2 regions of the Streptomyces sp. NPDC054047 genome follow, and region 1 is predicted to be linked to the other one. Evidence: riboswitches for the same ligand, from Rfam matches in the RefSeq annotation. Region 1 holds a riboswitch; the other holds the start of a gene.

Region 1 (7,141 bases):
GACCCGGGCGAACGCGAGGAGACGGTCCGGATCGTGATGGAGGAGCTCGACCGGATGAGCCGCATCGTCGAGGACCTCCTCCTGCTGGCCAAGGCCGAGCGCCCCGACTTCGTCACCCCGGAGCCGGTGCAGCTCGCCGAGCTGACCGCGGACGTCTTCGTCAAGGCGCGGGCGCTGGGCGACCGCGACTGGAAGTTGGCCGAAGTGGCCGACGGCGAGAGCGCCCTCGACCCGCAGCGCATCACCCAGGCGATGGTGCAGCTCGCCCAGAACGCCGTCCAGCACACCGTCCCCGGCCAGCGCATCGGCATCGGCTCGCGCAGTGCGGCGGGGCGGATCGAGTTGTACGTCGCCGACAGCGGGCCCGGCGTCCAGGAGCGGGACGCCGCGGTGATCTTCGAGCGGTTCCGGCGCGGCACCGCACGCCGCGGCGCACGCGCCACGGGCGCCGGACTCGGTCTTGCCATCGTGCGCGCCATCGCCGAAGGGCACGGCGGGCAGGTCGAACTGCGGCCCACGGAAGGCGGCGGCGCCACCTTCGTACTCGTCTTGCGAGAACAGGAACCAGGACTGCCATGAACCGGATTCTCATCGTCGAGGACGAGGAGCGCATCGCCTCCTTCGTCGAGAAGGGCCTGCGCGCCAACGGCTTCACCACCAGCGTCGTCGGCGACGGCGACGCTGCCTACGACTACGCCCTGACCGGCGGCTTCGACCTGGTCGTCCTGGACATCGGCCTGCCCGGCAAGGACGGCTTCACGGTCCTGCGGCAGCTGCGCGAGGCCCGCGTGTCCACCCCGGTCATCGTGCTGACCGCACGCGACTCGGTCCGGGACACGGTGGCGGGCCTGGAGGGCGGCGCCGACGACTGGATGACCAAGCCGTTCCGCTTCGAGGAGCTGCTGGCACGGGTGCGCCTGCGGCTGCGTACGGCGGCGGGGGCACCGGAGGTGACGGTCCTTCGCGGCGGAGACCTGACGCTGGACCTGCGCACGCGCAGGGCGCGTTCGGGCGAGCGCACGGTCGATCTGACGGCACGTGAGTTCGTGCTGCTCGAGCTCTTCCTGCGCCATCCGGGCCAGGTGCTCTCGCGGGAGCAGATCCTGTCGCACGTGTGGGGCTACGACTTCGACCCCGGGTCCAACATCGTGGACGTGTACGTACGGGCGCTGCGCAAGAAGCTGGGCGCGGAGCGGGTTCAGACGGTGCGCGGGATGGGATACCGGCTGCCCGGGTGACGTCGGGGCCCGCGGGTGAACTTTCCTTCATCCGCGGCTCATTGAGGGCTCACGGCCGGGCCCGAGGCTCAGTGCGTGACCCTGAATCCCCGCCAAGCCATCACCCTGTGCGTCGCGCTGAGCCTGTGCGCGCTGCTCGTGGTGCCCGGCAACTTCCCCGGCCTGAGCGGCGACGCACGGATCACCCTCGCGGTGTTCGCCCTGGCGACCTGTGCGTGGATCGGTACGCCGATCGACGACACGTACATCGCGCTCGGCGCCGGGCTCGCGCTCACCGCGACCGGGGTGATCAGCAGCGACACGCTCTTCGGCACCCTCGGTGACGAGACGGTCTGGCTGCTGATCTGCGCCTTCGTGCTCGCTGCGGCAGTGGCCCGCAGCGGTCTCGCGGGCCGGGCCGCCGCCTTCCTCGTCAGCGGGGCGCGCAGCGTGCGGCAGTTGACGCACCTGACGACGGCCGCCCTGGTCGTGACGGCCTTCGCGGTGCCCGCCACGTCGGGCCGCGCCGCACTCGCGCTGCCCGTCTTCCTCGCCCTCGCCAAGGTCCTGGCCGACCGCAGGCGCCTGGTCGTGATGCTCGCGCTGCTGTTCCCCACCGTGATCCTGCTCTCCGCGGTCGCGACCCTGATCGGCGCGGGCGCGCACCTGATCACCGTCTCCGTGCTGTGGGAGGCCACCGGGGAGCAGATCGGCTTCACGCAGTGGATGCTGCTCGGCCTGCCGCTCGCCATCGCCTCGTCCCATCTGGCGGCGGAGGCCGTCCTGTTGACGACGACACGCAAGGCGGACCGCCAGGGCCCCGTCCACATCACCGTCGAGCAGCTTCAGGAGCACAGCGAGCAGCCGGTCACCGGGGCCTGGGAGGCCGGCGAGACCCGCTGCGCCCTCCTGCTCGCCACGGTCGTCGCGCTCTGGTGCAGCGAGCCGCTGCACCAAGTGCCGCCCGCCGTCGTCGCGTTGATCGGCGCGGTCGTCGCCTCGTCCCCCGCCCTGGGCACCGTACGCCTGAAGGACGCGCTCAAGACGGTGCCCTGGGCGCTGCTGCTCTTCATGGCGGCGACCATGGCGATGGGGGTCGCGCTCGCCGAGTCGGGGGCGGCGAAGTGGCTGGTGGGCGGGGTGCCCCTCGATGTGCCGCCCTGGCTCTTCCTGACCGTCGTCGTCGCGGTCAGCACGGCCGCACACCTGATGCTCCAGTCCCGCTCGGCCCGCTCGTCCGTCCTGGCCCCGCTGGTCGTCGCGGCGGCCGTCGGAGCGGGCGTCAACCCGGTCGCGGCCGCCCTCGCCTCGACGGCGGCGGCCGGCTTCTGCCACACCCTGCCCGCGTCCGCGAAGCCCGTCACACTCTTCGCCGACATCCCGGACACCCCCACCTACACCCCGCGCGACCTGCTGCGCCTCTCCGCGGTCCTGGCACCGCTGACCGCCGCGCTCGTCCTGCTCTTCGCCGTCGCGCTCTGGCCGCTGCTCGGCGTACCCGTCCGCTGATCCCCGCCCGCACTGGAGACCCCATGCTGACCCGTTTCGCCATCGCCCCCAGCGGCTTCAAGGAGTCCCTGTCCGCGCAGTCCGCGGCCGAGGCCATCGCCGAAGGAGTACGCCGTGTCGTCCCGCACGCACAGACCGATCTGATCCCCCTGGTGGACGGCGGCGAGGGCACCGCGCGCGCCCTGGCCACCACCGGCGGCGGCCGCCTGGTCGCACTGCCCGCCACCGGCCCCGTCGGCCAGCGCGTCGGCACCCACTTCGCGCTGCTTCCGTCCGGCGTCGCCGTGGTGGAGATGGCCGCGGTCGCCGGGCTCTCGCTGGTCCCGCGCGATCTGCGCGACCCCGGCGCCACGACGACGTACGGCGTGGGCGAGCTGATCCGTGCCGCGCTCGACACGGGCGCCCGCCGCATCCTCGTGGGCTGCGGCGACTCCGGCACATCGGACGGGGGCGCCGGGGCGCTCCAGGCCCTCGGTGCCCGGCTCCTGGACGCGGACGGCTGGGAACTGCCTCACGGCGGACGGGAGTTGACCCGTCTCAGCCGCATCGACCCCTCGGGCCTCGACCCGCGCCTGAAGGACACCGAGATCCGCGTCGCCTGCAACCCCTTCAACGTCCTGACCGGCGAGCGCGGCGTCGCCCGTGTCTTCGGCCCCCAGAAGGGCGCGACGCCCACCCAGGTCGAACAGCTCGCGGCGGCCCTCGAGCACTGGGCGCACGTCCTGAGGCGCGACCTGCACGTCACGGCGGATCTCTCCCTGGGCCCCGGAACAGGCGCGTCCGGCGGCCTCGGCGCCGGTCTCGCCGCCCTCGGTGCCCAGCTGCTCCCCCGCTTCGACGTGCTGCTCGACCACCTGGACCTGGACGCGCGCCTGGCCCGCGCCGATCTCGTCGTCACCGCCGAGGGCGCCCTCGACCACCAGACGCCGCGCGGCAAGATCCCGGCCGAAGTGGCCAGGCGCGCCAAGCGGTTCGGCCGTCCGGTCCTGGTCCTGGCGGGCACGATCGGCCAGGGCGCGCACCACGTCCGGGCGGTGGGCGTGGACGCCTACAGCGCGATCCTGCCCGCGCCGGTCTCGCTCACCGAGGCGCTCGGGCGTGGCGGTGAGTTCCTCACCGACGCGACCGAGCGGGCCCTGCGGATGATCCAGATCGGCACCCGGCTGCCGGTCTCAAAGGCTCAGGCGGTGGTGGTGTCCGGAACGCAACGCCCGTCCTCCGTGCGGTAGTTCCAGCGCGCGCCGTCCGCCACCAGCTCCTTGACGGCGCGCACGAAGCGCTCCACGTGCTCGTCCGGGGTGCCCGCGCCGAAGCTCACGCGGATCGCGTTCAGCGACTTCTCGCCGGGCGCGGCCTCGGGGGCACCGCACTCGCCCTGGGTCTGCGGGTCGCTGCCGAGCAGGGTGCGCACCAGCGGGTGGGCGCAGAAGAGACCGTCGCGTACGCCGATGCCGTACTCGGCGGAGAGCGCGGCGGCGAAGTGCGAGCTGTTCCAGCCCTCGACGACGAAGGAGATGACGCCGACGCGCGGCGCGTCGTCGCCGAAGAGCGAGAGCACCTTCACGGCGGGTACATCGGCGAGGCCCTCGCGGACCTTGGCGATGAGGTGGCGCTCACGGGCGACGAGCTCGTCGAAGCCCGCCTCGGTCAGCGCCTTGCAGGCGGAGGCGATCGAGTACACGCCGATGACGTTCGGCGAACCGGCCTCGTGCCGCGCCGCGGTGTCGTGCCACTCGACGTCCACGCCGCCGTCCGTACGCCGCGCGACCTTGCGCGACGCGCCGCCGCCCGCGAGGTAGGGCTCGGCGTCCCGCAGCCAGTCGGAGCGGCCCGCGAGGACGCCCGAGCCGAAGGGCGCGTACAGCTTGTGGCCGGAGAAGGCGACCCAGTCGACGTCCAACTCGCTGATGGAGACCGGGTGGTGGGGCGCGAGCTGCGCGGCGTCCAGGACGATGCGGGCGCCGTGCGCGTGGGCGGCGGCGGCGAGTTCCTTGACCGGCCACAGCTCACCGGTGACGTTCGAGGCACCGGTCACGCAGACCAGGGCGGGGCCGTAGGGGTCGCGGTCGGCGAGGGCGCGCTCCAGGGTGGCGACGGCCTGGTCGGCGGTGCGCGGGGCGTTCAGGTACGTCACGCGGGCGTCGCGCCAGGGCAGGAGCGAGGCGTGGTGCTCGGTCTCGAAGACGAAGACCTGGCAGTCGGCGGGCAGCGCGGCGGCGAGCAGGTTGAGCGAGTCGGTGGTCGAACGGGTGAAGACGACCTGGTCGTCCTCGCGGCAGCCGAGGAACTCGGCGACCGTGACGCGGCTGTTCTCGAACAGGTCGGTGGAGAGCTGCGAGAGGTACCCGGCGCCGCGGTGCACGCTGCCGTAGTACGGCGCGTACGCGGCCACGTCGTCCCACACCCGCTGCAGCGCGGGGGCGCTCGCCGCGTAGTCGAGCGCCGCGTAGGTCACCTCGCCGCCGGTCACGAGCGGCACGGTGACGTCACGGCCGAGGACGGGCAGCGGGGCGGCACAGAGGGTCTGGTCGGCGGCAGCGATGGAGACAGACATGGCGAACTCCCGTGGGAAGGCAGGCGAGTTCACTGCAAGGGCGCTCGTACGGCGCTGCAGTGACGAAGAGAAAAAGGGGGTGCGGAAGAGGGGCCGGGAAGCCCTATCGCATTCGCTTGCTCACGAGACTGCTCCCTTGAGGACCAGGACCCCAGGGTTCGCAGGGGTCCGCGCTTGCCACGGACCTTGCTGTCCACGGCCTGGTCTTCACCCGGGGCACCCCGCCACGGACGGAGGGTTGCCGGACAGCGAGCCGGGGCCTAATCGCTGTCACTCATGACCTGCGCAGCATCTTGCCACACGATCTTCCCGGTGCACACCGCAGTCCGGCATCCGGACTGCGGTGTGCGCCACACTCAGCTGTTGCTGGCCACCACCCAGCGCTCCAGGGCCCGCTTCGCGGACCCGGAGTCGATCGCCTGCGCCGCCTTCTCGATACCGGCGCCGATCTGCTCCACCAGGGTGCCGTCGCCCGGCGAGAGGGCCACCAGGGCCGCCGCCGTGTTGAGCAGCACGGCGTCCCGCACGGGGCCGCCCTCGCCGTCCAGGAGGCGCAGCGCCACCTCGGCGTTGTACGAGGCGTCGGCGCCCCGCAGCGCCTCCACGGGGACGAGGTCGAGGCCGACGTCCCGGGGGTCGAAGGCCTCCTCGCGCACGGCGCCGTCCCGCACGACCCAGACCCGGGAGGTCGAGGTGGTCGTCAGCTCGTCGAGGCCGTCGTCGCCGCGGAAGACGAGGGAGGAGTTCCCGCGCTCGGCGAAGACCCCGGCCACGATCGGCGCCATCCGCGGGTCGGCGACGCCGACCGCCTGGGCCCGCACCTTGGCCGGGTTGGTGAGCGGACCGAGCGCGTTGAAGACGGTCCGGATGCCCAGCTGGCTGCGCGCCGCGCCGGCGTGCCGCAGCGCCGGGTGGAACTTCACCGCGAAGCAGAAGGTGATCCCCGCTTCCTCGGCCACCTCGACGACCCGCTTCAGCGGCAGCTCCAGGTTCACCCCGAGCTTCTCCAGGACGTCGGAGGCGCCCGACGCGCTGGACGCGGCGCGGTTGCCGTGCTTGACGACCTTCGCGCCCGCGCCCGCGGCCACGATCGCGGACATCGTGGAGATGTTGACGGTCTTGGCGCCGTCACCGCCGGTGCCGACGATGTCGACGGTCTGCCCCGGCACCTCGATCACATTGGCGTGCTCGTACATCGTGCGTACGAGGCCGGAGATCTCCTCCACGGTCTCGCCCTTGGACCGCAGCGCGACCATGAAGCCCGCGATCTGAGCGTCGGTGGCCTCGCCCCGCATGATGCGGTCCATGGCCCAGGCCGTGTCCTCGGCGCTCTGGTCGCGCCCCTCCAGCAGCCCGTTCAGTACACCGGGCCAGGAACGGGCCGCCGCGGTGTTGCCTCCTGCGGGGGTCACAGCGCTCATCTGCCGCTCCTGGGTTCGTCTAGGCATGGGACAGGAACACCTTATCCAGCTCGGGGAACGGCAAAGAGCCCCGTCCATGCACTGGATGCATGGACGGGGCTCCCGCCGTGGCGATCTCTGGTCGGAGCGTCAGACGATCAGTGGTGGCCGTGGCCGCTCGTGATCTCCTTGTACTCCTCGGTGGTGGGCTTGGGGATCTGACCGTCTTCCCCGTAGTAGCCCTTCGAGAGCTTGGCCCGGAGCTTCTGCGAACCCGACACCTTGCGCTCGACGCCGTTCTCGTCGACCGAGGGGCCGATCTCGAGCGGCGCGTACTGCTCGTGCGCGGTGAGCGTGTGCAGCTGCTCCTGGTTGAGCGGCTCGTGGACCTCGATGAACTCACCGTGCGGCAGGCGCTTGATGATGCCCGACTCGCGGCCGTGCAGGACCTTGTCCTTGTC
Region 2 (7,141 bases), on a different contig from region 1:
GGTCGTAGTCGCTGTCCGAGTTCTCGATCTCGGCGCGGATCTGGTTGACGCGACCCTGGACCTGGTCGCTCTCACCGGAGCCGTCGACGATCGTGGTCTCGTCCTTGGTGATGACGACCTTGCGGGCGCGGCCGAGCAGGTCGAGACCGGCGTTCTCCAGCTTGAGGCCGACCTCCTCGGAGATGACGGTGCCACCGGTGAGGATGGCGATGTCGCCGAGCATGGCCTTGCGGCGGTCACCGAAGCCCGGAGCCTTGACGGCGACGGACTTGAAGGTGCCACGGATCTTGTTGACGACCAGGGTCGACAGGGCCTCGCCCTCGACGTCCTCGGCGATGATCAGCAGCGGCTTGCCGGACTGCATGACCTTCTCGAGGAGCGGAAGGAGGTCCTTCACGTTCGAGATCTTCGAGTTGACGATCAGGATGTACGGGTCGTCGAGCGACGCCTCCATACGCTCCATGTCGGTGGCGAAGTACGCCGAGATGTAGCCCTTGTCGAAGCGCATGCCCTCGGTGAGCTCAAGCTCGAGCCCGAAGGTCTGCGACTCCTCGACGGTGATGACGCCTTCCTTGCCGACCTTGTCCATCGCCTCGGCGATGAGCTCGCCGATCTGGGTGTCGGCGGCGGAGATGGAGGCGGTCGAAGCGATCTGCTCCTTGGTCTCCACGTCCTTGGCCTGCTCGAGCAGGGCGCCCGAGACGGCCTCGACGGCCTTCTCGATGCCACGCTTGAGGGCCATGGGGTTGGCACCGGCGGCTACGTTGCGAAGGCCCTCGCGGACCAGCGCCTGGGCCAGGACGGTCGCGGTCGTCGTGCCGTCACCGGCGACGTCGTCCGTCTTCTTCGCGACCTCCTTGACCAGCTCGGCGCCGATCTTCTCGTACGGGTCCTCGAGCTCGATCTCCTTGGCGATGGAAACACCATCGTTGGTGATCGTGGGGGCACCCCACTTCTTCTCGAGGACGACGTTGCGACCCTTGGGGCCCAGGGTCACCTTGACGGCGTCGGCGAGCTGGTTCATGCCGCGCTCGAGGCCGCGCCGTGCCTCCTCGTCGAACGCGATGATCTTGGCCATGTGAAGTGGTCCTCCCGGACAGGGGTGGCATGCTTCCGGATCGCGCCAGCGCCCGCGACGGACGGCCTGCAAGCCTTGTGGTTCCTTGCCCCACCCGGCCTGCGAGCCTCACCGACCCGATCCAAGTTCTGTCACTCTCACTCAGAGAGTGCTAAGCCCAATGATTAGCACTCGACCCCTGCGAGTGCAAGCGCCTCTTACGGATCCCCGACGTACGAGGGGCGCGTGCCCCGGCGACGTTTGAGGGGCACGAGCCCCGGGACGCACGAGGGGCCCGCACCCCTGTCGGGATGCGGGCCCCTCGTCACTCGCTAAGTCGCTGGCCGATCGCGCCGAGATCAGACGGCGAGCTTGACCATGTCCGCCTGCGGACCCTTCTGGCCCTGCGAGATCTCGAACTCCACTCGCTGACCTTCTTCAAGGGTGCGGTAGCCGTCCATCTGAATCGCGCTGTAGTGGACGAAAACATCCGCACCACCGTCGACCGCGATGAAGCCGTACCCCTTCTCCGCGTTGAACCACTTGACGGTGCCCTGAGCCATGCCTAACTCCCCTATTACTGGCCCTTGCACGGACCCGCACTTCGCGGACCCGGGTCAGACCTCACCCCCCCAATGGGTTGTGGAGGCGTGCGCCGGAACGCGTCGACCGCGGCTGAATGTATCTGTCCAACTGCCCTCTGCAACAGGTCAATCGGACGAGAATTCTGGGCACGCCTGATCGGGAATATGCGGAGAATTCACCGGGATTCAGGGCAACTCGGGCCAGACAAATGCCACGGAAAGGGCAAATGGGCAGTGCACTTTGGCTACTTCTTGTCGCCCTCAGGGCGACTTCGTATATGCGCTGGGCACAAACGGGGAAGCTCGCTTCCCAACTGTACCGCGCTCAACCACATGGAATTGCCCCCTCCACTTCTCTCGCGGAGGGGGCAACAGCAATTACGCAGGGTATTTCCTTAAAGGATCAACCACCCGCGACGGCGGGAATGATCGAGACCCCGGCACCGTCCGGCGTGGCCGTCTCCAGGCCCTGCTCGAAGCGGACGTCGTCGTCGTTCACGTAGACGTTCACGAAGCGCCGCAGCTTGCCCTGGTCGTCCAGGACGCGGGCGGCGATGCCGGCGTGGTTCTTCTCCAGGTCGGCGATGACCTCGCTGAGGTTCGCGCCCTCGGCGACGACCTCGGACTGGCCGCCGGTGTAGGTGCGGAGAATGGTGGGGATGCGGACCTTGACGCTCATGGGGTTCACCTCTTGATGCGGGGAGGAAGCGCCCCTGCAAGGGGCGCGGGGAACTGCGCGAGGACGGACCACGACCGTCCGTCGGCGACGGCGGCCGGGCCCTGCGGCGGCTAGCCGGCGAGCCCGGCGCTGCGGAACGCCTCAAGGCTGGGCTTGATCGTCGCCGTCGCCTGAGACGTCTCGGCAACGGCGTCGAGGGTCTTGAGCCCATCACCGGTGTTCAACACGACCGTGGTCAGCGACGGGTCGATGAGCCCCGCATCGAGCAGCTTCTTCGTGACGCCCACGGTCACGCCGCCCGCGGTCTCCGCGAAGATCCCTTCCGTGCGAGCGAGAAGCTTGATCGCGTCCACGACCTGCTCGTCGTTCACGTCCTCCACCGCACCGCCCGTGCGACGCGCGATGTCCAGGACGTACGGCCCGTCGGCGGGGTTGCCGATGGCGAGCGACTTGGCGATCGTGTTCGGCTTCTGGGGGCGTACGACGTCGTGCCCGGCCTTGAAGGCGGTCGACACCGGGGAGCAGCCCTCGGCCTGCGCGCCGAAGATCTTGTACGGCTTGTCCTCGACCAGACCCAGCTGGATGAGTTCCTTCAGGCCCTTGTCGATCTTCGTGAGCTGCGAGCCCGAGGCGATCGGGATGACCAGCTGGTCGGGCAGCTGCCACCCCAGCTGCTCGCAGATCTCGTACGCGAGCGTCTTGGAGCCCTCGCCGTAGTACGGCCGCAGGTTCACGTTCACGAAGCCCCAGCCCTCGCCCAGCGGGTCGCCGATGAGCTCGGAGCAGAAGCGGTTCACGTCGTCGTAGTTGCCCTCGATGCCGACGAGCTCGCCGCCGTAGACCGCGGCCATGACGACCTTGCCCTGCTCCAGGTCGTGCGGGATGAACACGCAGGAGCGGAAGCCGGCGCGGGCCGCCGCGGCACCCACGGCACCGGCGAGGTTGCCGGTGGAGGAGCAGGACAGGGTGGTGAAGCCGAAGGCGCGCGCCGCCTCGATGGCCTGCGCGACAACACGGTCCTTGAAGGAGTGCGTCGGGTTGCCGGAGTCGTCCTTGACGAACAACTTGCCCTGCTCGACGCCGAGTTCGCGCGCGAGGTTGTCGGCCTTGACCAGCTTGGTCCAGCCGGGGTTGATGTTCGGCTTCTCGGCCACGTCCGCGGGGACGGGCAGCAGCGGCGCGTAGCGCCAGATGTTGTCGGGGCCGGACTCGATCTGCTTCCTCAGCGCCTCGGGGTCACCGGTCGGCAGGTCGTACGCCACTTCGAGCGGGCCGAAACAGGCCTGGCAGGCGAAGATCGGACCGAGGGCGTAGAGCTCGCCGCACTCGCGGCAAGAGAGGCCGGACGCGGGGCCGAGATCCACGGACCCACTGCTGGAGGGGGTCGAAGAGGTGGTTTCGTTCGTTGCGACAGTCTGCGCAGCCATGGAGGCGAGGCCCTTTCTCCTCATCTTCCCCGTGACGCATCTCGTCACGAGACGGAATTGGCACCTTCCCCACCGAGACCTCGCGTGCGCGGTCGGCGGGATGGTTGCCGGGGCTTCAACGGGCCGTATCCCTCTGCCCCTCTGGATGAGCGGTATGGCGCCGGGGCTTCAGGGGCTCCGGGCATTTGTCGCGCGATGACCCCGACATGCGATGGTCATCCGCGTTGTTCAAGACTGTAACCGACGGCCTGGACCCTTGAGATAGTCGTCCGAACCGCGAGATGGATCACATGTAGGCCACACACAGGAGGAGCCACCCGTGCTGGAAGAGGCCGAGCGCTGGCTGACCAGGCGTTCCTGGTCCGTTGCCGACCGTCCGCTCAGCGCACTCGTCGCCGCCAAACGGGCGTCGGGAGCCTCGGTGAGTGTCGTCCTGCCCGCGCTCGACGAGGAGGAGACGGTCGGCGAGATCGTCGCCGCGATCCGCCGTGAGCTGATCGAGGAGGCCCCCCTCGTCGACGAGCTCGTGGTGATCGACTCCGGCTCGAAGGACCGCACGGCCGAGGTCGCGCGGGAGGCGGGCGCGCGGGTCGTGCACCGGGACGCGATCCTGCCGCGCATCCCGGCCGTGCCCGGCAAGGGCGAGGTCCTGTGGCGCTCGCTCCTGGTGACCGGCGGTGACATCGTCGCGTTCGTCGACGCGGACCTGAAGGAGTTCTCGGCGGACTTCGTCTCCGGCATCGTGGGCCCGCTCCTGACCGAGCCCGACGTGGACTTCGTGAAGGCGATGTACGACCGCCCGCTGGCCTCAGCCGCAGGTCAGGGCGGCCGGGTCACCGAGCTGATGGCGCGCCCGCTGCTCAACATGCACTGGCCCCAACTGGCGGGGTTCGTCCAGCCGTTGGGCGGCGAGTACGCGGCACGCAGGTCCCTCCTAGAGCGGCTGCCGTTCCCCGTCGGTTACGGAGTGGAGCTGGGCCTGCTCGTCGACGCACTGCACACCGTGGGCCTGGACGCGCTCGCGCAGGTCGACGTCGGCGTGCGCAAGCACCGGCACCAGGACGGGCAGGCGCTCGGCCGGATGGCGGCGGCGATCTACCGGACAGCGCAGCTGCGGCTCGCGCGCGGCCATCTCGTACGCCCCGAGCTCATCCAGTTCGAACGGGGCGAGCGGGGGTTCGAGCCGCGCACCCATGCGGTGGACACGGAGGAGCGGCCACCGATGGCCGACATCGCGGAGTACGCGGCCCGCCGCGTGGCGTAACCACCCCAGACCGGGCATTTTGTCTACATTCCCCACTTATGTGGCTCAGACAGGTAATGGGAAGCGCGCGACGCGTCGGTGCCGTGGCCATGGCGACGGCCACCCTCACGGCAGGAGCGCTCGGCGCGGCCACCGCGCCCGCCGCGGCGGCGGACGTGGTGGCGCGCCGCGCCACCGCCGCGAACGGCGAGGGCATCCAGGACGGCGACAGCCGACCGCGGCGGGTGCAGGCCCGGACCGTCCCGCGGCAGGAGCAGCGCGAGCCCGTGGGACAGCAGGGCACCCGGGGTGAACTGGCCGACACCGGCAGCGACTCGGACACGATGCTGTACGCGGGGCTCGCGATCGCCCTGTGCACCCTGGGCGCGCTGGCGGTGGCAGCGGCCAGGAGCAGAAGGGACTACAGGCGGGACCGGTAGCCGGTGCGGCCGGGCCCTGATTCCTTGAACGTATACGGCCGGGCCCGCCGTGGGCCCGGCCGTACGTTTGAGTCCTCCCCCGAAGGGCTAGGTTCGGCACATGGTCTCCGAGCACGCCGCCGCACAGATCCTCGTCGCGTCCAACCGCGGCCCCGTCACGTACGCCCTGGAGGACAACGGGGAGCTGACGGCCAAGCGGGGCGGCGGCGGACTCGTCTCCGGGCTCAGCGCGATCGGCGAATCCGACGGTGAATCGGCCCTGTGGGTCTGCGCGGCGCTGGGGGACGGCGACCGGGAGGCCGTGCGGCGCGGGGTCGGTGAGCCCGGCGTACGGATGCTGGACATCGACGCGGGCTCGCACGAGGGCGTGCACGCCGACGCCTACAACGGAATCGCGAACTCGGTCCTGTGGTTCGTCCACCACATGCTCTACCAGACGCCGCTCGAACCGGCCTTCGGACCGGAGTTCCGGGCGCAGTGGGCGTCGTACGAGACCTACAACCGGGCCTTCGCCGAGGCGCTCGCACAGAGCGCGGCGGACGGCGCGGCGGTCCTGGTCCAGGACTACCACCTGGCGCTGGTGCCGGGGATGCTGCGCGAACTCCGCCCCGACCTGCGCATCGGCCACTTCTCGCACACGCCGTGGGCCCCGGTGGACTACTTCCGGATGCTGCCGGACGACGTGGCGGAGCAGCTCCTGCGCGGCATCCTGGGCGCCGACCGGGCGGCGTTCCTGACGGGGCGCTGGGCGGACGCGTTCACGGAGTGCTGCGTCGCGGTCGTCGGCGGTACGTCGGGCACGCGCATCGGCGTGCACGGGCTCGGGGCGGACGCGGACTTCCTGCGGGAGCGGTCGCGGCGGGCGGACGTGGAGGAGCGGCTCGTCGCGCTGCGGGAGCAGGTGGGCGGCGGGGGCGACCGGAAGGTGATCGTCCGGGTGGACCGGACGGAGCTCTCGAAGAACATCGTGCGGGGCCTGCTGGCCTACCGGGAGCTGCTGGCCTCGCGGCCGGAGTGGCGGGAGCGGGTGGTGCACGTGGCCTTCGCGTACCCCTCGCGGCAGGACCTGGCGGTGTACCGCGAGTACACGGCGTCGGTCCAGACCCTCGCGGACGAGATCAACGCCGAGTACGGCGTGGAGGGCTGGACCCCGGTCGTGCTCCACGTGAAGGACGACTTCGCGCGGTCGCTGGCCGCGTACCGCCTGGCGGACGTGGCGCTGGTGAACCCCATCCGGGACGGGATGAACCTGGTCGCCAAGGAGGTCCCGGTGGTCTCGGACGAGGGCTGCGCGCTGGTCCTGTCCCGGGAGGCGGGGGCGTACGAGGAGTTGGGCGAGGACGCGGTCGTGGTGAATCCGTACGACGTGACGGGGACGGCTTCCGCGCTGCACACGGCGCTGACGATGCCGCTGGAGGAGCGGGCGGAGCGCACGAAACGCCTCGCGGCGGCTGCGACGGCGCTCCCCCCGGCCCAGTGGTTCCTGGACCAACTGCGGGCCCTGCGGGCCTGATCGGCCCCGGCCCCGGCCCCCGCGCCGGTCAGTCCAGTTGGGCGGCGATCGAGGAAAGCAGCTCCACGACGCCCTGCGGTCCTTCCACCACCAGGTCGGCCCGCTCGGCCAGTTCCACGACCTCCGCGTTGCCGCTGCACACCAGCAGGCCGCGCACCTGGTCCGAGCGGAGCTTCTCCACGGCCGCGTAGGCGGGCA

Evidence for each region. A riboswitch is a leader RNA that binds a small molecule or an ion and turns the genes downstream of it on or off. The one in region 1 is predicted to bind S-adenosylmethionine.
Region 2: it holds a riboswitch for S-adenosylmethionine, as region 1 does, so the genes downstream of both, thrC (threonine synthase) here and ACZ6ZP_RS02160 (aminotransferase class V-fold PLP-dependent enzyme) in region 1, are expected to answer to the same signal.

What each region holds. Positions count from the first base shown of each region.
Region 1 covers NZ_JBVJKV010000001.1:454,884-462,024, forward strand. The annotation lists gene ACZ6ZP_RS02140 (sensor histidine kinase) at 1-579, shown strand, start outside; gene ACZ6ZP_RS02145 (response regulator transcription factor) at 576-1,238, shown strand; gene ACZ6ZP_RS02150 (SLC13 family permease) at 1,314-2,726, shown strand; gene ACZ6ZP_RS02155 (glycerate kinase family protein) at 2,750-3,955, shown strand; gene ACZ6ZP_RS02160 (aminotransferase class V-fold PLP-dependent enzyme) at 3,907-5,280, opposite strand; SAM riboswitch class IV at 5,446-5,562, opposite strand; gene trpD (anthranilate phosphoribosyltransferase) at 5,637-6,701, opposite strand; gene qcrB (cytochrome bc1 complex cytochrome b subunit) at 6,839-7,141, opposite strand, start outside.
Region 2 covers NZ_JBVJKV010000012.1:140,907-148,047, reverse strand. The annotation lists gene groL (chaperonin GroEL) at 1-1,078, opposite strand, end outside; gene ACZ6ZP_RS34720 (cold-shock protein) at 1,417-1,620, opposite strand; gene ACZ6ZP_RS34715 (MoaD/ThiS family protein) at 2,045-2,320, opposite strand; gene thrC (threonine synthase) at 2,431-3,747, opposite strand; SAM riboswitch class I at 3,765-3,899, opposite strand; gene ACZ6ZP_RS34705 (glucosyl-3-phosphoglycerate synthase) at 4,067-5,011, shown strand; gene ACZ6ZP_RS34700 (LAETG motif-containing sortase-dependent surface protein) at 5,101-5,430, shown strand; gene ACZ6ZP_RS34695 (alpha,alpha-trehalose-phosphate synthase (UDP-forming)) at 5,531-6,943, shown strand; gene otsB (trehalose-phosphatase) at 6,972-7,141, opposite strand, start outside.